Regions from separate parts of the Anaerocolumna sp. AGMB13020 genome, predicted to be linked through region 1. Evidence: riboswitches for the same ligand, from Rfam matches in the RefSeq annotation. Region 1 holds a riboswitch; each other region holds the start of a gene.

What was found. A riboswitch is a leader RNA that binds a small molecule or an ion and turns the genes downstream of it on or off. The one in region 1 is predicted to bind cyclic di-GMP.
Region 2: it holds a riboswitch for cyclic di-GMP, as region 1 does, so the genes downstream of both, R2R35_RS22675 (3-oxoacyl-[acyl-carrier-protein] synthase III C-terminal domain-containing protein) here and R2R35_RS10870 (methyl-accepting chemotaxis protein) in region 1, are expected to answer to the same signal.
Region 3: it holds a riboswitch for cyclic di-GMP, as region 1 does, so the genes downstream of both, R2R35_RS09185 (bifunctional diguanylate cyclase/phosphodiesterase) here and R2R35_RS10870 (methyl-accepting chemotaxis protein) in region 1, are expected to answer to the same signal.

What each region holds. Positions count from the first base shown of each region.
Region 1 covers NZ_CP136910.1:2,694,683-2,702,646, forward strand. Annotated here, with positions in the region: gene R2R35_RS10850 (YdcF family protein) at 1-578, opposite strand, end outside; gene ahpF (alkyl hydroperoxide reductase subunit F) at 906-2,432, opposite strand; gene ahpC (alkyl hydroperoxide reductase subunit C) at 2,597-3,160, opposite strand; gene R2R35_RS10865 (hypothetical protein) at 3,648-4,031, opposite strand; gene R2R35_RS10870 (methyl-accepting chemotaxis protein) at 4,114-5,373, opposite strand; cyclic di-GMP riboswitch class I at 5,461-5,543, opposite strand; gene R2R35_RS10875 (SDR family NAD(P)-dependent oxidoreductase) at 5,722-6,459, opposite strand; gene R2R35_RS10880 (thiamine pyrophosphate-binding protein) at 6,495-7,964, opposite strand, start outside.
Region 2 covers NZ_CP136910.1:5,388,232-5,396,195, reverse strand. Annotated here, with positions in the region: gene R2R35_RS22685 (aspartate ammonia-lyase) at 1-1,224, opposite strand, end outside; gene hydF ([FeFe] hydrogenase H-cluster maturation GTPase HydF) at 1,319-2,533, opposite strand; gene R2R35_RS22675 (3-oxoacyl-[acyl-carrier-protein] synthase III C-terminal domain-containing protein) at 2,792-3,754, opposite strand; cyclic di-GMP riboswitch class I at 3,935-4,017, opposite strand; gene R2R35_RS22670 (hypothetical protein) at 4,229-4,921, opposite strand; gene R2R35_RS22665 (DUF6115 domain-containing protein) at 4,947-5,591, opposite strand; gene R2R35_RS22660 (hypothetical protein) at 5,636-5,947, opposite strand; gene R2R35_RS22655 (DUF342 domain-containing protein) at 5,961-7,565, opposite strand; gene R2R35_RS22650 (FliA/WhiG family RNA polymerase sigma factor) at 7,581-7,964, opposite strand, start outside.
Region 3 covers NZ_CP136910.1:2,308,357-2,316,320, forward strand. Annotated here, with positions in the region: gene R2R35_RS09165 (NADH-quinone oxidoreductase subunit 5 family protein) at 1-828, opposite strand, end outside; gene R2R35_RS09170 (heparinase II/III family protein) at 1,305-3,029, opposite strand; gene R2R35_RS09175 (helix-turn-helix domain-containing protein) at 3,118-4,086, opposite strand; gene R2R35_RS09180 (hypothetical protein) at 4,193-4,339, shown strand; cyclic di-GMP riboswitch class I at 4,501-4,584, shown strand; gene R2R35_RS09185 (bifunctional diguanylate cyclase/phosphodiesterase) at 4,659-6,365, shown strand; gene R2R35_RS09190 (helix-turn-helix transcriptional regulator) at 6,558-7,526, opposite strand; gene R2R35_RS09195 (DUF4825 domain-containing protein) at 7,854-7,964, opposite strand, start outside.

The DNA.
Region 1 (7,964 bases):
GTCTCTCTGCCCACAATAATATTCTTACTGTTGCGTAGATTCTCATAAGTATTCACCGAAGTATCCTCAAGTAATATCTTGCTACTATCTGCCCCAGAAGCAACAAGATATTCCTTCATTGCCAAAGCTTCTGTAATGTCTTCTCCTTTTCCTTGTCCTCCTGCTACGATTACAAAGGATTCGGGATTATCCTTCAGATAGGCAAGAGCCGTATCCAGCCGATTCTTTAATGCACGGGATACTGTGGTACCCTTTACCTGTGCTCCTAATACGATTACATAATCCGCTCCGGAAGAAGCCTCCTTCTTTCCTTCCATCCATATACTCCCTTCTGCAAAGGTAAAACTTCCGACCACTGTAATAAATAGCAGAAGAAAGCCATATCGGAAGAGCTTCGGAACAGGAAAATGATTAAGATGCAGGAAAAGCAAAGATATGCTAAGCAAAAGGCAGAATCCGCCCAGTGCAGGCCAGAACCATAAGAAAGCTGTACCGAGACCTGAATAAAATACAATTACAAAGAAATAAATTCCGCAGAGTAAAAAAATCAATAGAAAAAACAAGGCAAATGCAAGCATGGCATGGCCTCCTTTCACACCGGACTGCCGGTTCTTTTCAATTAATACATTTCAGTAAATTTCTAAAACTTATCTATTACTTTATCACGAATGAGTATAGATAGGCCATTCATTTTGTATTAATAATCATTAAGATTTTCTTGTGAAAATATTCCATCCCTGACGAAAGAGCACGTTATTCCTACCAAAGAAAATTATATCACAATCGCTCCAATTCCTTCTTCTCAAAATATAGATTAATCAAAGTATCTTTTATCAAATCTGGTATTAAAAAAGACACTACTTCAAATAAAAGTAGTGTCTTTTTTATCCACTAATCCGCTTGTTCTAATTGCGGATAATATAGTCAAAAGCACTCAGTGCTGCATTGGCTCCGGAACCCATTGCAATTACAATCTGTTTATATGGACTATTCGTACAGTCACCAGCTGCAAATACACCGGGGATATTCGTATTATTATGAATGTCCACTTCAATCTCACCGGAACGGGAGCGGGTCACTGTGTCACCAAGCCAGTCAGTGTTTGGTACAAGTCCTATCTGTACAAACACTCCCTGTAATTCTATGTGCTGCTCCTCACCTGTGGTTCTGTCGGCAAAAGTTATTCCGTTTACTTTATCTGTACCCGTTATTTCTTTTGTCTGTACATTCTTATATACGTTTACATTTCTTAAGCTATTCAACTTTTCCTGCAGTACTGCATCTGCCTTTAATTCCGACATAAATTCCAGTACAACAACCTTCTCTGCTATGCCCGCAAGGTCGATGGCTGCTTCGATACCAGAGTTACCGCCTCCGATGACTGCTACTGCTTTGCCCTTGAATAAAGGTCCGTCACAATGGGGGCAATAAGCAACTCCTTTGTTCTTAAATTCTGCCTCTCCGGGAACTCCTACATTTCTCCATCTGGCACCTGTACTTAAGATGACTGCCTTGCTTTTCAGCACAGCGCCGTTTTCCAGCTCAACTTCAATGAGATCCTTTTTCTTCAGACCTTTTGCACGAAGGGATTTTATTATATCAACCTCGTAATTTTTTACATGCTCTTCGAGGCTCTGTGCCAGCTTAGGCCCTTCTGTATATTGAATACCAATGAGATTCTCTATTCCCATGGTCTCCAGAACCTGACCGCCGAAGCGCTCTGCTACGATGCCAGTCCTTATGCCTTTCCTTGCCGCATAGATTGCAGCACTGGCACCTGCAGGGCCACCGCCAACTATAAGCACATCAAAAGGTTCTTTCTCCTCCAGCTCCGAAGCTTCCGGGAGGCTGCCAAGCTTTGCAAGAATATCTTCTACCGTCATTCTTCCGCCTGCCAGAAATTCACCATTCAGATAAAGAGCCGGTACAGCCAGAATATTCTTATCCTCAACCTCCTTCTTAAATACTCCTCCATCAATCATGGTATGCGTTATGTTAGGATTCAGCACACTCATAATACCGGCGGCCTGCACCACCTCCGGACAATTATGGCAACTTAAGCTGATGTAAGTTTCAAAGTGATACTCACCCTTTAAGTGCTTGATCTGCTCCTTTACTTTTTCTTCTATTTTAGGTGGTCTGCCGCTGACCTGAAGAAGTGCCAGTACAAAGGAGTTAAATTCATGCCCCAAGGGAATTCCTGCAAAGGTAAGGCCTTTTTCTTCTCCTTTACGGCAAATTTGAAAGCTGGGAGTTCTTGCAAGGCTTACCGGTTCTATATCTATTCTTTCTGAAAGAGAAGCCACTTCTTTTACGAAGTCCTCCAGCTCTTTTGAGGTATTATCAGAACCGGCACTTAACTTAATTAGCAGGTCGCTTTCCAGGAGCTTTAAATATTCACTTAGCTGATTTCGTATATCAGTATCCAGCATAATTTATACCCACTGCATATCGCAAGCCTTCCTGCGATGCTGCCACAAATAGAAAGAGTGAAAGAATCTCTACGTGGCATCCTTTCAATTTATCATTTTCTTTCACTCTTATTCCTCCTTAAAATGACTTTCCATATTACATGCCAATCAGCAATGTAAAACGCTTAAATCTTTCCTACCAGATCGAGGCTGGGCTTTAAGGTTGAGCCTCCCTCTTTCCACTTGGCAGGGCATACTTCACCGGGGTTGTTTCTTACATACTGAGCCGCTTTAATCTTATCCACCAGCACATCCGCATTACGGCCAATGCTGCCTGCATTAATCTCAACTGCTACAATAATTCCGTCCGGGTCAACTAAGAAGGTTCCTCTGTCTGCCAGTCCGTCAGCTTCGATTAATACATCAAAATTTCTGGAAATGGTATGAGAAGGATCACCGATCATGGTATAGGTAATCTTCTTGATAGCTTCAGAGGTATCATGCCAAGCTTTGTGTGTAAAATGAGTGTCAGTTGATACAGAGTACACTTCAGCTCCCAGTTTCTTAAAGGTATCATAATTGCTCTGTAAATCTTCCAGTTCTGTAGGGCACACGAAGGTGAAATCCGCAGGATAAAAGCAAATAATGCTCCAGTTTCCCTTGAAATCCTGTTCTGAAACCTCTACAAATTTACCGTTACGAAATGCCTGTGCTACAAATGGTTTTACTTCTGTTCCGATTAATGACATATTTATTTCCTCCTAAGATTTCAAATTTATTGATAAATTATTATTAATAACTAATACTAGTAATCATTACTGTTATTATAATATAACAAACTTAGATTTGTGTCAAGTACAAAATTACTAAATTTTGTGATTTTTCCTATTCCATTATTTTAATTGAATTGTCACAGAAATTCTTATTCGTGTACTATAACACGAATTTAAACAGACCTCCGCTTTTTCTCGTTCCAAATAACTTTAGCTCCATACAGCAAAAGTTACTAGGAGCAGCTCATAAAGCAAAAGCCATACGTGCTGCAGATAGGAATAACACACAAACTTTTCTTGTTATTATATTACACGAGGATAGATTCTCCTTTTATAAGCAATGGTATTCAATGTATTTATATTATGGTAATAAAAAACCGGTGAAATTTCTGTTTAAGAAATTTCACCGGTATGTATGGGAAGTCAGGGATTAAAAATCAATACGCAATCGGGAAAGTTATAATTAAAGCTTTGCCATTAACCAAGTCATAGCTTCTTCTTCATTTAAGAAAGCCTGCTGAGGGAACTTAGATGAAATAGCTCTATTGATCTGCATTTTTACAATTGCACTGTCTACGATGGAGGCAGTAGCAACAAGATTATTCTCTGCAAGCCAGTCAGCATGTTTAGCCATAACTTCTCCAAGATCGGACATTTTGTATTTTCTTAAGTCAGCAGCACTTACCCAAGGCTTATTACCCATTGCAGGTCCGATAACCTTTTCATACTGACTATGATATTCAATATAGTCTTCCTTTGTCCAAGAACCTACGGGTGTTTCAAATACTAGTCTTTTTTCAACATCGTAATTAATAGTATACAGCCCCTTTGGGTGTGTAATCATCATAATAATTTTCCTCCTGAGTAAAATATTATATTTTTGAAACAGAGTAAATCTCTGTGACAAGCGATGAAAAAATTACAGATTGTTATTGATCAAATTCTACCAACTGCTGCTTTAATGTCTCAGCAATATTATACATCTCTTTCGAGCATTCTGCTACTAACTGTATCAGATTATTCTGCTCTTCAACGGAGGAAGAAACCTCTTCTGTTCCGGCGGCAGTTTCTTCGGAGATACTCGCAACCGTTGCAATCATATCTTCAGCTTCTTTTGCATCTTCTGTTAAAGTGGCAGTCGCATTATATGCAGCTTTAACTTTTACACCGATAGAATATACCTTATCGGATATATCAGATATGGAAGACACGGTCTTCTCAAATGCCTTTTCCTGTTCCTGTGAAAGGTCATTGGCTTTGGTAATTTGCGTTACTGTATTTTCTATTCCCTGTTGTACATCGTTTATAATTTCTGTAATCTGCTTTCCGGATTCTGCTGACTGTTCTGCAAGCTTACGAATTTCTTCGGATACAACGGCAAACCCTCTTCCGTGCTCGCCTGCTCTTGCAGCTTCTATTGCAGCATTTAAGGCTAACAGATTTGTCTGTTGTGCTACGCCTTTTATTACCTCTAATATTTTTCCGATTTCTTTGGACTTGTCCATTAAGTCCGTGATTGCTCCTCGCATATTCTCAGTAAGAACCTTGTTCTCAGCCATCTTTTCTTCCTGGAATTTGATGGATCCCTTCACTTCCTCCATGGCATTAATTGCTCCGTCAGCAACTTTATCTGACTGTGCCATATCTTCACCGATACAAAGAATCATCTCGGTAATATTATTGATGCGCACACTTCCTTTTTCGGTTGATTCAGCCTGCTGAGTTGCGCCTTCTGCCAACTGTGTTATAGATAGTGTAACTCTGCTTGAAATATCACTCATTTCAGCTGAAGATTGTTTTAACTCACTGGTCGAATAGGTTATGATATCGACAGATTCCTTTACACTGCCAATAAATTCTTTTATGCCTGCAGGAAGATGACCTTGTGTTCTTGTGGATTCAGCGGCTGCCGCAACTTCCTGGTATGCCGTCTCTGTCACATTACCCAAATCAATTTCTCGCAATTTCTGGTTCAGTAAAAATGCAAGGCAAAGGGTAGCCACTACCCCTATCACTACTGCAAAAATAACCATAAAAAGCAGAAGGCTTAAAGTGCTGCCTCCTTTGTTTAACAATGACTGGGCTTTAAAAAATCCGCCTGCGGTTACAAGAACAATGCTGCCTGATAAAACGGCTAAACTAGTGATAAAAACATTTTTTTTCAAGCCTTTTTCTCTGAAAATTTCCACTTTCAAGTCCTCCTGCAATTATAAGCTGTTTCTATAGCATTAAAAAAGCCATTTGTAGTTGATACCCCACAAATGGCTAATATTAACTACGGCAACCCGACTATCATAGTTTTCACCTTAGACTCGTGGCTTTGCGTCCCCATCTTTAGAAGAGTTTGCTATTTTCAATTAATCTGGATATAGAAATAAATTGCATAATTTGTAATTCTACACTATATTTCTAAATATCTTGCTATATTATGTCATATCATGTCTATTCGCATAATAAGATTATACACCAATTTGCTCAAAAGTCAAATTATTAATACACAATTTTACAGAATAGTTAAATTTTATTTAACCGCAGTCTTATAAAGACAGACCGCCGTCAATTACAATTGTCTGACCTACGATATACCTGGAGATATCCTGACACAAGAAGTATGCAAGCTCTGCAACCTCCTCCGCTTCACAGAATCTCTTTGCAGGTACCTGCTGTTTGTAGGCTTCTGCTGCATCTCCTAAGGTATCCAGCATATCTGTTATAATAATTCCAGGTGCTATTGCATTGACACTGATGTTATTTGCAATAAGCTCTGTACCAAGTACCTTGGTAAAGGCTGCAACTCCTGCTTTAGAGGCAGTATAGCTATAGGAGGCTGGAAGCATCTTAACGGCTGCAAGTGAACTGATATTAACGATTTTACCGGAGTTCTGTTTGATCATATGGGGTGCTACCAGCTGGCACAGATTGAACATACCGGTCAGGTTGGTATTTATTACATCACTCCATTCGCTGTCTGTCATTCCGGTTATGGTATTATAACGTACAATGCCTGCATTATTAACCAAAATATCGATTTTTCCAAGCTTTTCGATTGTAAAGTCTACCAGAGCCTCAAGTTCTTCTCTTTTTGCCACATCACAACGGAAAATATATGCCTTTCTTCCAAAACTCTTAATTTCTTCCTGTACTTTAAGGGCGGATTCTTCATTGCTTACGTAATTGATAACTACATCTGCACCTTCTTTTGCGAGCTTTACTGCTATCGCTCTGCCAATACCTCTGGATGCTCCTGTTACTAATGCTACCTTTCCTTCTAACATATCATGTCCTCCTTAAGCATATTGTTTTATTTATATTAATTGTGTTTCTGTAATGCTTTCAGTCTGTCTCCGTTTGGTGCAGGTTCACTGCCGTCTGTAATTAGCTCTACGACCACAGGGCCCTCCGCTTCCCGCAAGAATTCCGGAAGCTCCTTTATCTGACTATTCTCGCTAATAACCATTGTCTTTAGGCCACAGGCAGCCATCATATCAGCTATGCTGATTCTCTTCTGGCAAAAACCATTAACTACTCTTTCAAACAGGAACTTATGTCCATGTTCTACAAATCCTAACATAGCATTATTAATAATAAAGTAAACAATGGGTAATTCATATTCTGCTGCAGTCAGTACTTCCATTCCATTCATAAAGAAGTCTCCGTCACCGGCAAATACAGCAACGCTTCGCCCCGGATAGGCTGCTTGCACACCGACTGCACCACCAATTGCAGAACCCATGGCAGCATAATTTAAATTGGTCTCAAAGTCTCCGCCTTCCGGTATAGAAAGATATTTAAAGGCATAATTCATAAATTCGCCCATATCTGCCATATAATAAGTATCCTTAGGCATATATTCCGGTAGCTGTTCCATAAACTCCTTAAGGCTTACACCCGTATTTACTTTCTCTACCGGATTATTGATTGCTGTTCTCTCAAAGCCTGTCTGCCCTGCTGCTTTGGTATTCTGTATAATATAAGGTAAAGCTACCTCTAAATCAGCACAAAGCTTAACATCCGTCTTATAGACTTTTCCAAGCTCTTTTATATCCCAGTCAATGTGAATAACCTTCTTCCCCTCTGTTAAGGCTTTACTGAAGTTATTGGTTGCATTCTCTCCCAAACTGGTTCCAAGGATGAGCAGGCAGTCAACAGAAGGGTCATTTACGTAAGCAGAGGCGGCATCTGTGCTTGCAAAACCATAGTTCCCAAGATTCAGCGGGAAATCATTTGATACCACACCTTTACCTTCTGGTGTTGTGATAACCGGCCATTGCAGGTGCTTACTTATTTCTTTTACAAGTTCTGATTTTCCTCTTGCGCCTTTACCTGCCAGGATGAGTCCTTTCCCTGATTCCTCTATTACCTTGCAGGCTTCTTCTAAACTCTTATTGTCATCTGATGCTGAAACATATGCTGTTGCTGTAAAATCCGGAACTTCCCCGGGCAGGCTGGCAAGCTGAATATCGATGGGAACAGATAAAAATACAGGACCCATGGGAACTGTTAAAGCTGTCTTTACAGCCAGTTCCAGTTCTTTCATTACATCCTCTTCTTTTAATACCGTCTTACTGTATTTTGTAATTGGTCTGAGAATCTCTTCCGTATTAAGTTCCTGGATGGCCCCTTTCCCTATCTGCCATCTGTGAACATAACCAGTAAGGAACAGAACAGGCGCTTTGGCCCTGAATGCATCTCCCACACCGTTCATCATATTGTTTGCTCCGACACCGCCGGCACCCATACAAACCGCAAGCTTTCCGCTGACGCTGGCATATCTGGCGGC
Region 2 (7,964 bases), 2.7 Mb from region 1:
GGCTGTAGCAAATGCATAAGACTTCTCCAATAGTTCTTCACATCTGTCCTTGTTCGCCTGAAGAGTTTCTATGCAATTACATCGAAATATTTCTACTGCTTTTATCAGAAGTTCCAGACTTTCCAGCAAACTGTCAGCTATTAAAGGAAGGAAGGCATTTAATTCAAATTCTCCGTGGGCAGCAGCCATAGTGATTGCATAGTCATTTGCCATTACCTTCATAGAAATCTGCGTTACCATTTCGGGTATAACAGGATTTACTTTACCGGGCATAATGGTGCTGCCTGCCTGAAGGGCTTTTAGCCTGATTTCTCCTATCCCTCCGTATGGACCGGAATTCATAAGCCTTAAATCCCCTGATATTTTCATCAGATTTACGGCCAAAGCCTTTAAGAGTCCTGACACTTCAACAAATACGTCATTATTCTGCGTAATATCCATTGGATATTCTGCTGCTGCCAGTCCCATACCAGTTAATTCACGCAGATTTTCAATAACCAGAAAACGATACTTTCTTTCAGCATTTCCTGAAGTCCCTACAGCTGTACCACCTAGATTTATCTGTCTTAGTCGTTCTTCTACTTTATAAAGCCTCCACCTGTCTCTGGCAATCGCCTGAGCATATGCACCGAATTCTCCTCCCAGGGTAATAGGAATCGCATCCATAAGCTCTGTTCTTCCAAGCTTTTTGATTCCTTCCAGCTCTCGTTCCTTCATTTGAAGAGCCTCCTGTAGTCTGGCACATCCATCACTTAGTTCCCGTAACAAGTCAATGGAGGCAATTCGGAGTGCTGTGGGATAGACATCATTGGTAGATTGACCTCTGTTTACATCATCAAGTGGGTGTATCGTTATCAGCTCCCCTTCATCCCTCTCTCCCGCAAGCTTCTCTGCAAGATTAGCCAATACTTCATTGACATTCATATTTGTGGAGGTTCCAGCACCCCCCTGTAAAGCCTCCACTGGAAACTGATCCTGATATTCTCCCGAAAGGATTCTGTCACAGGCTTTTATGATTGCCTCATATACTCCTGGCTTCCCCATTCCTAGCTTCAGGTAACTGCTTGCTGCTGCTTTCTTAACTTTAACCAGGGCAAGAATAAGCCTGTGACTGGTTTTCTTATGCTCCAGAGCAAAGTTTCCGACGGCTTTGTTTGTTTCTGTTCCATAGAGTATATTTGCAGTTGTATTAATATCCTTCTTCTCTTGAATGTTCTCTTTCATGTTCCTCTTCTCTTGGACTCCATTATTAAATGCAGGTTTCTGCACACTATTTCAGGATCTTCATCCTATGGAACCCACCTTTATAGGGTTAAAACTAAAACTCGTCCGGTATTTCCTGAAGAATTGACGGGAATATTTCAAGACTTCGCCTTAAGATTCCCTGCATATATGCAATCAAAATTCCATAATTGGTTATGGGTATCCCTTGATCAACGCTACATTTTTGGCGATATTTCACTTCTCTTTCCGTCAACATGCAGCCACCGCAATGAACAATCAGCTGATAGGGACTCAGGTCTTCCGGAAACTGTCCTCCCGAAGTAAATTCAAACTGAAATTCTTTGCCGGTATAGTTCTTAATCCAACGCGGAAGCTTCACTGTTCCAATATCATCACATTGCCTGTGATGAGTACAGCCTTCACAGATAAGTATTGTATCTCCCTCTTTCAGCTGCTCCAAAATTGCCACTCCCTTAACGGCTTCCTGCAGTAAGCCTTTATACCTGGCAAATAAAATGGAAAAGGAGGTAAGTGGTATATCTTTTGGTGTATCAGCAGATACCTTTGCAAACACCTGGCTGTCAGTTATAACAAGACTGGGCTTTTTCCCTAAGCTCTCAAGAGTTTCCTTCAGTTCATACTCTTTTACTACAATTGCCGTTCCGTCAGCCTCCAGGATGTCCCTTATGGTCTGCTGCTGAGGAAGAATAAGCCTTCCTTTAGGAGCCGCTTTGTCTATAGGTACTACTAATATAACAAAATCCGATGGATGTATAACATCACCAACGATTCGAAGCTTACTATCTTCGGCCGGTACTATCCTGGAAATAATATTTTTCAGAGTTTCAATATTCATGCCGGTAACAGCACTTACATAAATTTCATTATCATTTTGCTCTGCCTCTGCTTTTGTAAGCAAATCAGCCTTATTATATACCAATAGGTAAGGAATCTTCTTCTCTTCAAAGAGCTTAATCAATTCAATATCAGTAGCCGACTTCCCTGCCAGTGCATCAATTATCAGGATAGCAATATCGGTCTTATTCAGTACCTGTTTTGTTCTTCTTACTCTTAATTCCCCTAAAGCTCCTTCGTCATCAATTCCAGGAGTGTCTATAATCATCACCGGACCTAATGGCAGTAACTCCATTGCTTTATAAACAGGATCTGTTGTTGTTCCTTTTACTTCTGAAACCACAGATAGCTCTTGTCCTGTAATTTTATTAACCAAGCTTGATTTACCGGCATTTCGTTTCCCAAAAAAACCTATATGCAAACGGTCTGCGGAGGGTGTTTCATTTAATCCCATACTGCCATCTCCTTCGTGTTCTTTAACATAATCATGCGAATTTATGGTATCACAATTTGCAGATCAAATCAAGAAATTGTAAGTACAAAAAATGCACTCTCCATATCGCAGTAAGCTGGCAGCCAACTGTATACAAGGTGCATAGTTTATAATATAATTCACATTATGTTTTTATTATATTTATAGCTGTATCGCAAGAACCTTCCATGCTCTGGATTGGATAGACGCATTTTAACGCGGTTACTTCTATATACCAGACTAAAATTTACAAAGAAGAGTTATATTCTGGGCACTGCATCCAAAAGCACAAATCATAAAATAATCCCCTCTTCTGATCAGCTGCTTTTCCATTGCTTCATATAGGGCAATAAATGGACTGCTCGTACCTGTATCTCCGTAAACATCACCGATATAAGGGCTGGCAGATTTGTCTATTACCATCCGTTCTCTTATGATTTCAAGCCCCTCTTTGCTGTTTTGGGAGAAACAAAACATATTTATCTTTTCTATTCTGAGAGAATTTCTTAAAAGTATTGTTGATATAGACTCTTCCAACGCTTCAACATTAATTATTTTCTTTTTGTAGATGGAAAACTCCATATCATTTCCATCTTTTATCAGAAACATATTTGAAAAACCACAGTGTGGAAATAATGGTGAATCTGTATCATCTGGACTTACTATACTTAGCGTGTCACATACACCGCTTTCTTCTTCCGTTTTTTCTAACAGAACGGCGCATGCAGCATCTCCCATATTATGGGTATCGATACTCATATAATCACAGCCAATCAGAAGAGCACGTTTTATATGAGGACTCATCGTCATGTATTTGGAAATCTGATCAAAAGCCAAGGTCATACCACAACCATTGGAATTCACATCATAACAGATGCATTCTTTCTTTCCGCCAATTACATTATGAATTTTGGCAGAAGTCGCAGGTGAAACATACTCCGGTAATTGACTGGAAAGTACAATCATATCTATGTCTGCTCCTGATAAACCTGTTTTAAGGAATAAATCCTGAATAGCGTCCAGAGATAATAGAATGGTATTGTGCCAGTTATGCTTGCTTCCCTGTTTCTTACACTTGTTCTCCGACAGAGCCGTGCTTATACTTCTGTACTCTTTTTCTGCTGTGTGCATTACACTTTTCGTTTGACTGGAAACTACCTGTCCTCGACTAACTGATATATCTGCAATTTTTATGTGTACCATAGTGTTCCTCTATCTTATATTTATTTTAAAATAACAGTAAAGGCAATATAAATTAATATAAATTTTAAACCGCTTTCAGATATAAAAACAAATAAGCTTTATTTTATTATTTGAAATTAAAACTCAATCAAGTTATATAAAAAGAAAAGCTAGCCGAAAAAATGCCATGGCTAGTCTAATCATGGTAACTCGGCTGCCATAGCTTTCGCCTTAGGCCCGTGGCTTTGCGTCTCTGCCTTTTGGCAGGTTTGCCTTTATCTTACAATATGATATTAATTTTTGACCGATAATAGGAATAATTACCTACTCTTATTATATACTAATTTGATTAATAAGCAAGCTTTTTTCGCTAATTTTGTCATTCTTAGACATATTTTGTTTGAGATAGTCTCCATTGAAACTAAAAATATGATTTTTTACAAAAAAACTCATGTGCATATCATTGGAATTGCGTCATGAGCAAGAACTTATCACTTAATGGATTATCATATCAGTTATATCTTTATAAGTCGCATAAGGTTTGATATGATAGGTACCAACCCTTATCTTTCTGGAATAATTATTTATTATTAGATACTGATTAAAAGCACCTGCATCTTCAATAACACCATTTTCTTTCAATATACGAGTTACCTTTTCAGAGGACATACCTTCTGTAATAATAATCTCTTTTGTAATATCCTCTTTCTTTTCTTCCAACGTATCAGAATCATTCTTTGAGGTTTCGTTCTCCTCAGAAGTAGTATTCTCCTCTGACGTAGTATTATCCTTTGATGTAGTATTCTTCGTACTTGTTTCCTCTGTCGTGTTATTATTATCTCCCGTTATAGCATCGGTTCCATTTTTATCGTCAGTCTTACTTCCATCAGAATTTTCCGGTGCTTCATCTACATCATTTTTTTTGTTATCGGTGACTGGAACTTCTTCCGTTTCGTCTGATTCTTCTGTACTATTTTCCTGCGGTATTTCAGTGGGGGTCGGAGTTGTCAGTAAATCATCGAAAGAATTTACCGCATTGCTCTCAACCATACCCAGTTCTTTTGCTCTTGCGATTATCTGCTCATCAGAAAGTTTATTTCTGGATGAGCCATGAAATGCTACAGACATTACAACAGCTGAAAAAAGTATGCCGACACCAATTCCTCTTACATAATATTTTAGATTCATACATTCCTCTTATCTTGTAAAATTCTTACTGCTGCTTTTCATTTTCTTTATACAGATCAACTACCAACCGGACTTCACCCTGTCCTAGCTCCAGCGCTTTCGAAATATCCACAATGGAAAAGCCCTGTGAATAAAGCTCCAGTATCTTCTGATTAGAATTACTGCTTCCCTCTGACTCTTCTGGAATGAAAGCTTGTTTTTGCTCCACTTTTACTTGAGAAACATTTTTTTTATTTTTGGGAGCATTCGATTCTTTTGCAGTTAGAGAACGAGCTGAGGTTTCTTCCATGACTTTTTTCTGCTTGTCAGCATTTCTCATTAGTGTTTTCAATTCTTCTTCTTTTTCACCAAGCATATTATACAAAAACACAACTTCTTCATGATTAAGCTTGATTTTTTCTAAAATCTGTTCTGAAAAATCATTTACGGCAATTATTTTTTCATTGGATAATTGACTGAGCTGATTCTCTGTTTTGTAAAGATATCCTTCCGTGGTCTCCTGACATATCTCCTCCACTTGGTGTTTCAGTTCGCTTATATCCATCGCTTTTTCATCAAGCACTGTATTCAGTACAAAATCCTGGTTCTTCTTATCTGTTTTATCCACCATAAAACAACTAATAATTATTATTGCAATTCCTATGATTATAAGGACGATTGCTATTCCCATTTTATGTCCTCCGGTTTATTATGATATCTGTTTATTGCCAGCCATTAAATTCTGATATCGATAGAGCCGGATCTGGTTTTCTTAGTTTCTTCCTTTGACTCTTCTTTTTTCTGTTTTTTTGATTTGGAACCAAAAAAACTGTTATTTCCCTTTTCTTTCGCATCATATCGGTATTCTTTGTTCTCACCTTTTGATGCTTTAACAGGTTGTTGGCTGTTGTGTTTTATTTCACTATTAATTTTATTATGTATAACGATCTGATCATTTATAGGCTTCTGACTTTCCTGATGCTTATAACCAGATACCTCCTGGGATTTAGGAGCCATTGTAACTACTTCTATTGGTGTTATTGGCATAAGACAACCTCCTTTACAATCCAACTACCTTAATATCAGCTCTATCTCTGATAAATTTTGAGTAATGAGTTTCCGTCTTTACATGATAGTTTACATTGGATATTACGATTTTAACACCTGGATAAGCAACATTTTCAACTTTGATCCAACCACCGTCACTGTTTCCGATTTCTACCCGAAGCATATCAAATTTATTCTGACACTCTTTGTATTCCGTTCGCAGTTGAATACAGTTATTTGTAGCTAATCTGATGTATTCAAGTTTTTCAGGGGATAGCTTCTCGCCTTGACCTATTTTTCTTTTATATGTTTCAATAATAGGAAGCAGCTTGTCCAGATCTGCATCAATAGCAGCTATTCTTTTCTGAACCTCCCTATATTGTTCCACTTTTTGGGGATTGATGCCAACTTCTAATTGAGTAAAGGTTCCCATTGTGGAACCGGCTGTTTTTACGGTAATAGAGGTTCCCGAAGTTATCTCTCCACCAGTGATAAAACCTTTTTTACCACCAACTATAATATCTCCTCTTGCAGATACTTTGCTGTGCAAAATTGCTTCTGTTGATACATAGCCACCGGATTTAACAACAGCATTTTCAAAAAATTTAGAAAGGATATTCCCTTCCGCCTCCATGATTCCTTTGTTCATGCCCTGCATTCCCCGTTTCAAGACAATCTGCCCTGTAGCATAGAGTCTTGCACCTTCTACAACACCATCTACGATAATGTCACCTTTTGCTTTGATGGAATATCCAGCGCGAACATTCCCTTTTACCGTAACATTCCCTTCGTATTCAATATCTCCTGTAGAGGAATCCACGTCAGCCAATACCTCATAAGTATTTGATACAAATACTTTTCCATTGACCAAATCCACGTGTCCACTTACATCGGAATACATTTTAAGGCCGTCTTCGGATAAATGAATATCTCTGCTGTGTTTAAGAACTTTTTTTATTACTTTTCTGGGCGGAATTGCATTACCGGTAACATCAATACCAGGTTTTCCATAAACCTCAGGTTCTAAAACGGCGAGTAAATCTCCTTTATTAATGGAGCTGATCATATCCAGCTGGTGAAAATCTACCGTACCATCTTCTTTTTCTTTTGGTTTTAATGTTTTATCGGTGTTAAAATAATAAATTATTTCTGCATCTTTACCTTCAATTGGCTTCAACCCTCTGGCAAGTGTTATCATTTCATTGTATATTGGATTAATCAGATAAGCATCTATAATCTCTTCAATAACACCATATTTAACACCTGCACGTCTAAGAATATCAAGTATGTCATTCTTGCTCAGCATTTTCCCACCTACTACAGGCGGATAAAAATATCCTTCCACATACATTCTGTCTGGTGATATACTGACATCCAAAAGTTCATTCACTTGCGAGAAGATGGCTGGTGTCAGTTTAATTTCGACCATTTTATCTTTTGACGCATTGATTGCTCTTGCAAGAGCACTTACATCATAATCATACAATTGGATTTTACTAAAATAATTTACTATATCATTGAATTCCAGTGCCTTACCGTCAGATCTTCCCGGTATTAACCTGATGTATGTTCCATCCGCCTTAATAACAAGCTGAAAGTAACCGTTCCTATTAACCATACTCTTCTCCCTACGCTATGTCATAAACAATAACTCTATGTTACAACCAAGCTTTCGCCTCATCTTTTGCAGTGCTTTGGTATGCAGCTGTGATATTCTGGATTCCGATACTTCAAGTACAATACTGATTTCTTTTAAAGTAAGCTCTTCGTAATAATATAAAATAATTACTTTTTTTTCTTTTTCAGTCAGCACTTCCAATGCATCGGTCAGAATTGTCTTTAATTCATTTCTTTCTGTTATCTGTTCCGGAGTTTCATAATTAGAGCTTAAGTTAGACTCTACATTACTTTCGCTGCCCTGCTCCAGAAACTCATCCAGTGAAAATAAATTGGATATATTCGTCTGGTTTTGCCACAACTCATAATCTTTCATAGATAGTTCTAATTCATTTGCCAT
Region 3 (7,964 bases), 390 kb from region 1:
AAAGGGAAACTGGGCAGATTTTGTGAGAGCTGCCACAGACATCAGGAAGACCGGCACCATTGCTATGGCTTCAGGTTCAAGAGAAATCAGCGTTGATAACTCAAGGGTATCATAATGTAATCCAATAAATACGATGGCAACGGCAAAAGCAAGTCCGCCACCAAGGTTAATGGTTAACGCACGATAGGAATTGCTCTTTGCCTCTTCTGTTCTTGTATATCCAATTAGCAGGAAAGAGCAAAGAGAAGTAACCTCCCAACAGAAATAAAGCCAGGTCAGATTGTTACTCAGCACCAGTCCGAACATAGCGGAGAGAAATAAAAACAGGATGGACAGGAAAAAGGATTTTCTCTCTGCATATTCCTTATGGTGATGGTGGTAATCCTTCATATAGCCCACTGCATAGATACAGATCAGGCTGCCAATGATACCAATAATAAGTACCATGATACCTGACAGCTTATCATATACAATCTGATTCACTATCTGGATATGATGTCCTGCGGATAATTCAAACCACAGGATCAAAGGTGTCTGTATCGCCGCAAATACAGTCACTAAGTACTTTTTGTCCCTGATGCTCTTCACAAGAACATAACCTGCGATTATAATCTCAAGACACATTATCAGGTATGAAATTCCCTCTTCTTGATGATAAGAATAAGTAATACCGTCTCCGAAATATCTCACGGTTACCAGAACGGTTAGAAGGGCGATACTTGCAGCCCCTAAAGTTACAATAGCATTTCTTATTTTATCCTGTCTTATAACAAAGGAGAGGATTGCTATTGCCAATGGAAATAAAATGAGTGTAGTAATTAAGTTCATATTCGTCACCTTGCCGTCAATTGATATAAAGCCGGTAATAATAAAAAGAAGTCTTCAGACTGCAAGTCGTCATTTGGCTGCTATCTGCATAGGCTGATTTTATAATATCTGCTTATTTTCCAATCACTTTTTACGTGATTCTGTCTAATTATACACCCGTTTTATAAACAACGCAAAACTATTATTTGTTTTTTGCCTAAAAATTTAATATTTTTAATGAATTTTTTAGTGTATTTGTTTATATTTTAACAATCAACTTCGACAAAATTTCCTACCAATACTTTTTTTATGACGTATTTCTATGAAAGTAATTCGTTTAATATGGAAAATGCTTCTATCATCAGGAATGTAATATTTTGTGAAATTAATAAATATTTAACAATCTTTTCCAAGTAAAATCCATGTAATTTTCTGCTCCTGAAGCAAAAAAGCATCCGCTCATATTAATGAGAGCTGATGCTTTAAATGACATGATATTATTTTTCTTCTATATTTATGGTTATGACAGAGGAGATTTCCTTGAGGAGCGGCAATTCCCACTGTACCAGATATACTTCTTGCTGTACCCCTTCATGGTCACTGTGCAGTACAGCTTTGACTTCGATTCTTACATCCTTATCCTCTACTGTAATCCTGCAGTTGGAAGAGCCTTTCTTTAATAAGATATTGTTTTTCTCTATTTCCGGTTTAATACCAGTTATCAGGTTTTCCCTGATTGAAGTAGTACTCTCAGTACATTGAAAATCATCTCTCAGCCACACTGAACCATCCTCTGGATTAAAAGTCACCGATCTTTTGATACTTTTTATATTATTCTCTTCATAAGCCTTTTCCAGATTAATTACAGTTTCAAACGCCTTATCTGTATAAAAGTAAGTGCAGGCATGTTCTCTGCCGCTTAACTGCCCTTTGCCATTTATAATTGGAATACTGTGACCTAAGGAACTGTTACACAGAATGTCATATCTGCCGTTTCCAAAATAATCCTTGGTATATTCTCCAGCTCCCAGCTCCGCCAGGAACATATCTTTCTTATAGACGTAGAGGAAGCTTCCTATATCATTATGATTATGGGGTTCATCATTATGCCCCCCCTTAATAGCAAGGCCTGCTTTATTCTTACTGCGCATGACATTCCACTGGGCATCCTTTAGTGTATCCTGCGCATTCAGGTGCAGGTTCCGTTCTATTATCGCACCTGCCTTAAGGGCTTCGATATACTCTTTTGTCCAAATGTAGTCTCTGTAAATAGCTGCCCACCTGAAGCAGGGGTCTGTGTCATAATCCCCGGCAAGTAAAATTGGCGGGAGGTTAACCGTTTCATATTGCAGCGCAAGCTGCAAGGTAAGTCCCATTTTATATTTGGTATGACTGTCGCTATCGGAGAAATTAACGGAAAGTCCTTCCTCAAAGTAACATTTCTGCTGAAACTCAGCTATACGTCTGACCTTATCATTCTTGAACAGGTTAAGCCTTCCCTTGCTATATTCCGCTAATTGCCCTGCAAAGGTTGTAAAGTAGGTCATTCCATATGTGAAATAACCGATCCCTTCCATACAGGTGCCGTCCTCCGGAAAACCTTTCAGGTAATACGCAAGGGAATCTGTAATACGTGCTATTACAGGTTCTAATTCTTCCGGCTTATTTTTAAGCATATAAAAGGAGGCGCTGCCCAGCGAACCACTGCAGACAGCACACCAGTTATGGGTCGCATGCTCCCAGCTGCTATAAGGTGCAGTACTACGATAGAAAGGTGTTAACACTCTGGTTAAAACATTATCTCTCACACTTTCATAAACTGCTATGTTTATTTCATCCTTTAACAGGTATATGATCTCTGACAAGGCTTGCGCAGTTTCTGCCGCAAATAAATCGATGGTCTTTCTCCATACAGGATTATTGATTCTGTCCACGTGAGGCGGTAGCGCCCAGCATTCCTCCAGGCAGATATCAAGCATAATCTCTTCCAGCTTCCTGATATCCTTTACTCTTCTTTTGATTACAGCAAGCATACCAAATACTGCAAGATATTTTCTGCGTTCAAAATATACTGCTTCAAATTCCAGACGATTGCCCGTTCTTTCATATAAGGAATATAGCTCCTCTGAAATCCAGGGCATTTCTTTTTCTCTTAGCTCTTCCCCTGACAGCTCAAGCTTGTCTATGTATGCTTCTAAGAATTGCTCCAACTCTGTAACCATTTGTGCCTCTCCCCCAAGTTCTCTTTGCACAAACGATGTAATTTCTCGTGCTTTATGGGAACCCGTTTTCTTCACGTCAATATTATTTTTATAACGTTTCCTCTTCTGTATTGGACTTATGATCCTTGAAGATTTCTGGATAGTTTTCTGCTATCGTGCTTTCCAGATCTTCCAGTACTTTAAACTGTTTTGTTATTTTATAAAGACAGATTGTCTGATCGTAAAATTCTTTTGCTTTGTCATACTGCCCTAACTTATATAAAAGTTTAAATTTCATAAACATTAGACCTGGTAGAAACCGCATATAGTTTTCTTGAATAGAATAATCTATTCCTTTTTCTATAAATTTTTCTGCATTTATAAAATCTCCATTATTTAATGAAATATAACTAAGATTGTTTAATATACTCTGATAAAATTTCTTAGCAAACTGGGATGCCTGATACATAGGGTATGGTGCTGGTAATATATTAGTTTCCAAAACATATAATAAGTCTAACAATATTTTATTGGCAATATCTTCTCTTTTTAGAGACATATAATTAGTACTCATACAGTTGATAATCGAAAGCCCAACATTTGAATAGGTATATTTTTTTATGGAATCTAATGTAAAAGATGGATCTTCAACCATAATTGCTTTAAGACAATAATTTAATGAGGTCGTATAATTCTTTTCAGAAGTGGCGTAGATTGCCTTGCCATACAATATATGTTGTAGGTTCGCACCTTTTCCAAAATCTTTATGCTTCTCATACTTTTCTACTAGACTTTTAATTAATTCAATGTCTCCTAAAGCCATTGCACTATTTATAGCCTGAATTCCTTCATATCCAATAACTGTATTTGTTGAGAAATGCATTTTAAAGTATTCATTAAGATCCATGTTAAACTTAATGGATAACTGATTTAATAAATAAAGCGAAGGTTCGAACTCTCCCTTCTCAATACGGTATATCTGCTTCGGTGTACAGATGCCTTTTGCCAGTTGTTCTCTAGTCAGGTTTCGTGCTTCCCTTAATTCTCTCAGGAATATGCCAAAATGCTCATAGCTCATATATTAATCCGCCTTTTTTGATGGACATAAGTGTCCATTTATATGCCCAAAACACAATGGTATAATTTACCCAAAGAATAAATTATTTTCATCTGGGGGTAAATTTATGAAATTATTTTCAAAATTACGTTACTTTGCTGCAGTTTTACTTGTTCTAATATCAGTATCTGGTTTAGTCACACCATCCAGAGGTTCAGGTGTAATAACAACTTTAGCCGAACCCGGAAATATTTATGTGATTGAAACTAATTAATTTTTCTGTTCAAATTATAGCATAATTTTACAAAGTTATCAAACCTTTTGACACTTACTCTAAAAATATACTTTTATAAATCAGAATGTATTATTACAGTAAATACATAGATAATTAGAACCTACTGAAAGAATAATAAACTTAATATCACCATTTATTTCCCGAAAGAAAGGCATAACTGTCTAAAGGCAGTGACGCAAAGCTATAGGGCCTAAACCTGACAGGTATGGCAGCCAGTTGCAATTATTTCCTACGAAATAAAATCAAAAATGTACAAAGAGGCTGATCTACTATGTGATTTGAAAAGCGAGGGATTTTAATGAACAAAAGAGGCAGCAATATCAACATGTTATCTGCAGATACCAATTTTGAAGAAATGTGTGAACGGTATGATGTAATCGCTGAGCAGACGAACTTAGTCATTTTTGACATCAATTTCGAGGAAGATACATTCTATGTATCTGAAAATTTTATGGAGTTAACAGGGATATCCTTATACAACCAGAAGAATTCCTTTAAGCATCTTCTGGGATTAAAGTACATACATCCCAGTGATTTATTGAGATTCAAAGAATTTATAAGAACAGCAAACCCCGACCAGGCTTCCACCTCTATTACATTCCGCAGAAGAACTGAGAACAATGAACTGATGTGGGTGCGTTGTAAGCGTAAATGCTACTTTAACGCAGATGGCCGGTTAACAAGAGTCCTTGGCACTGCCCAGGAAGTCAGTAAAGAAATGGTTGCCTATACAGTAAACGGAAACGATCTTTTAATGGGTGTCAATATTCCTACTTTTAGTCGGTTTGAATATAAAACCAGACGTATAAGAAGAACTAACCCTGACAAAAAATTTGCCGTTATTGTATTTGATATTAAACGTTTTAGCGTTATTAATGACTTATATGGTAACAAAGAGGGAGACGGAGTATTAAAATATATCGGCACTGTCCTATCCTCCAATACATCCAGCTGTTATGCTTATTGCCGGCTGTATTCGGATAATTTCGCAGTATTTACAGAGTATAGAAATGAATCCGAAATTTATGATTTTGCTTTATTTCTAAAAAAACAGATGAAAGAGTATCCTCTAAAAATGGAAATCTCCTTTTCTATCGGTGTCTGTCTTGTTGAGAGCAAAGACCTTTCCATGAATGTATTGTGCGAACGTGCTACTCTCACGAAAAAGACGATCAAAAATGATGTTATGAAGACTCTTGCTTTTTATGAGGATTCTTTACGAAAACGGACTCTTGAAGACAGTGATATTGAGAATGAAATGATTTCCGCATTATCTAACAATCATTTTGAAATGTATCTGCAGCCTAAAATGTCCATCCCTACCACGGAGGTAGTGGGAGCTGAAGCTTTAGCACGTTGGAATCACCCGGAAAAAGGTATCATTCCTCCGGAAAGGTTTATACAGCTTTTTGAGAAGAACGGATTTATAATCTCACTGGACTATTTTATTTGGGAAAAAGCTTTTCAAACGATTGCAAAATGGGTGAAAGAAGAATATCCTGTTATACCAATATCGATTAATGTATCCCGTATCCATTTCAGCAATTCCGACTTTGTAGACAAGCTCATGTATATATCTGAGAAATATCAGGTACCTCCTACCTACATAGAGCTTGAAATAACAGAATCAGCATTCTTTAACTACAAAACGGATTTGCAAAGTAAACTGTATACGCTAAAAGAGAAAGGATTCCGACTTTCTCTGGATGATTTCGGTACCGGATATTCAACTTTGAATTTTCTGAAAGACATTCCATTAGATATTCTTAAGATGGATAAGGCATTTCTTGACGGGACTGGGGAGAACCGTAAGGAAGAAACCGTTCTGGAATATACCATAGCACTTGCCAGAAGCCTTGGTATAGAAGTGGTTGCAGAGGGGGTTGAAAATTTCAGCCAGGCAGAATTTTTATATCGTTCCGGTTGTGAAATCGCGCAAGGATATTTCTATTCGCCGCCACTTCCGGTTGCTTCCTTTGAAAGATATGCCGGATTAACCAAATGAGAAACAAATAAAACCTGCTAATAAATAGAGACTGTATTAACAAAATCTGCTGGTATACCGATAATGATAATACAGTCCCTACTTAATACCTTAACACTTTCACTATCTGTTAGATGACCTTTCTGTTTCTCTATTTCAATAACATCTAGGTCATTCTATTCTTATTATAAGCTATAGTACTTATCTGGTGTCTTAACTTACCACAACATTCCTATCATCTAAAAATCTTAATATTTCTGGATATTCTTCTCTTGCATACTCATCAATTTCTATACATGTATTCATTTGCTTAACAAGTTTAAATAGTCCTTTTGCCTGTACAAAGTATTCTGCTGCTTCCTCAAAATTTCGTTTTTTATAATGAAACTTAAATTTATTATAAATTAGATTCGGCAAACATTTTAGATTGTTCTCTTTTATGGAATACTCAATACTATTCTCAATCATTTCCTCCGCTTTATCTAGTTCATCGTTTGATAGAAATATACAACTTAAATTGTACTGGAGATTTATATACATTTTTTTTGAGAACTGACCTGCCTGATACATTGTATACGGTGCATTTATGTAGTACTTTTCAATAAGAGACAATAAGTCTGATAAAATTTTATATGCAACCTCACTCTTTTTCATTTTTAAATAATTTATACTGATGCAATTTATAATAGCAAGCCCTACATTAGAATACATAAACTCTGATATGGTATCAATTGTAAATAATGTATTTTCTATTAAAATACCTTTCGTACAATATTCTAAGGATTCCTTATAATTTCCTATATCACTTTCGCAAATTGCTTTAGCATAATATATATGTTGTAGATTCTCTCCTTGTCTAAAATCATCATTATCTTCATACTTTTTTATCACTTCTTTCAAACAATTAATATCTGCTAAATTTATTGCATCATTTATTTCCTGTATTCCTATTAATCCATCCGCTGTCTTAACAGTATAATACATCTTGAAATATTCATTTAAGTCAACATTTAGCTTAATAGACAATTTATTCAATAAATACAAAGACGGTTGATACTCTCCTTTTTCAATCCTATAAATCTCTTTTCGCGTACACACACCAGATGCAAGTTGTTCTTTCGTTAGATTTCTTGCCTCTCTGAGTTCTTTTAAAAATGTACCAAAATGCTCATAATTCATCATTCAATCCTCACCTCATTTTTAACAGGGACATAACTGTCCCCTTATTTTTCTTTCTTTCTCAAATTATCAATGTTATAATTATTTCAAACAAAGGTAGTTCTATTTATATTTGTCATTATCACTTATGCTAAATAGTGTATATTTGTAATAAGGCAAAAATAGCTGTTATCTTTTATACCCCTCAATAAAGTTACATCTGTTTTATGCCTTATTACACATATATAGTATTTTATCTACCATATTTTGTCAAGTTTTCCTATTTTACAGTAACACTTTAACTTTTTATCGTAAAGAAACGAATGTTTCTATGAGCTTATAATAATTTACTTATTTTTCAATACCAAGAATATACAAAAGGCTTTGTATTTCACTCACTGAATCAGAAAAGCTCTTGATGTCTGAGCCAGCTAACTTCCCGGCTTCTGCTTTTGTAATTGA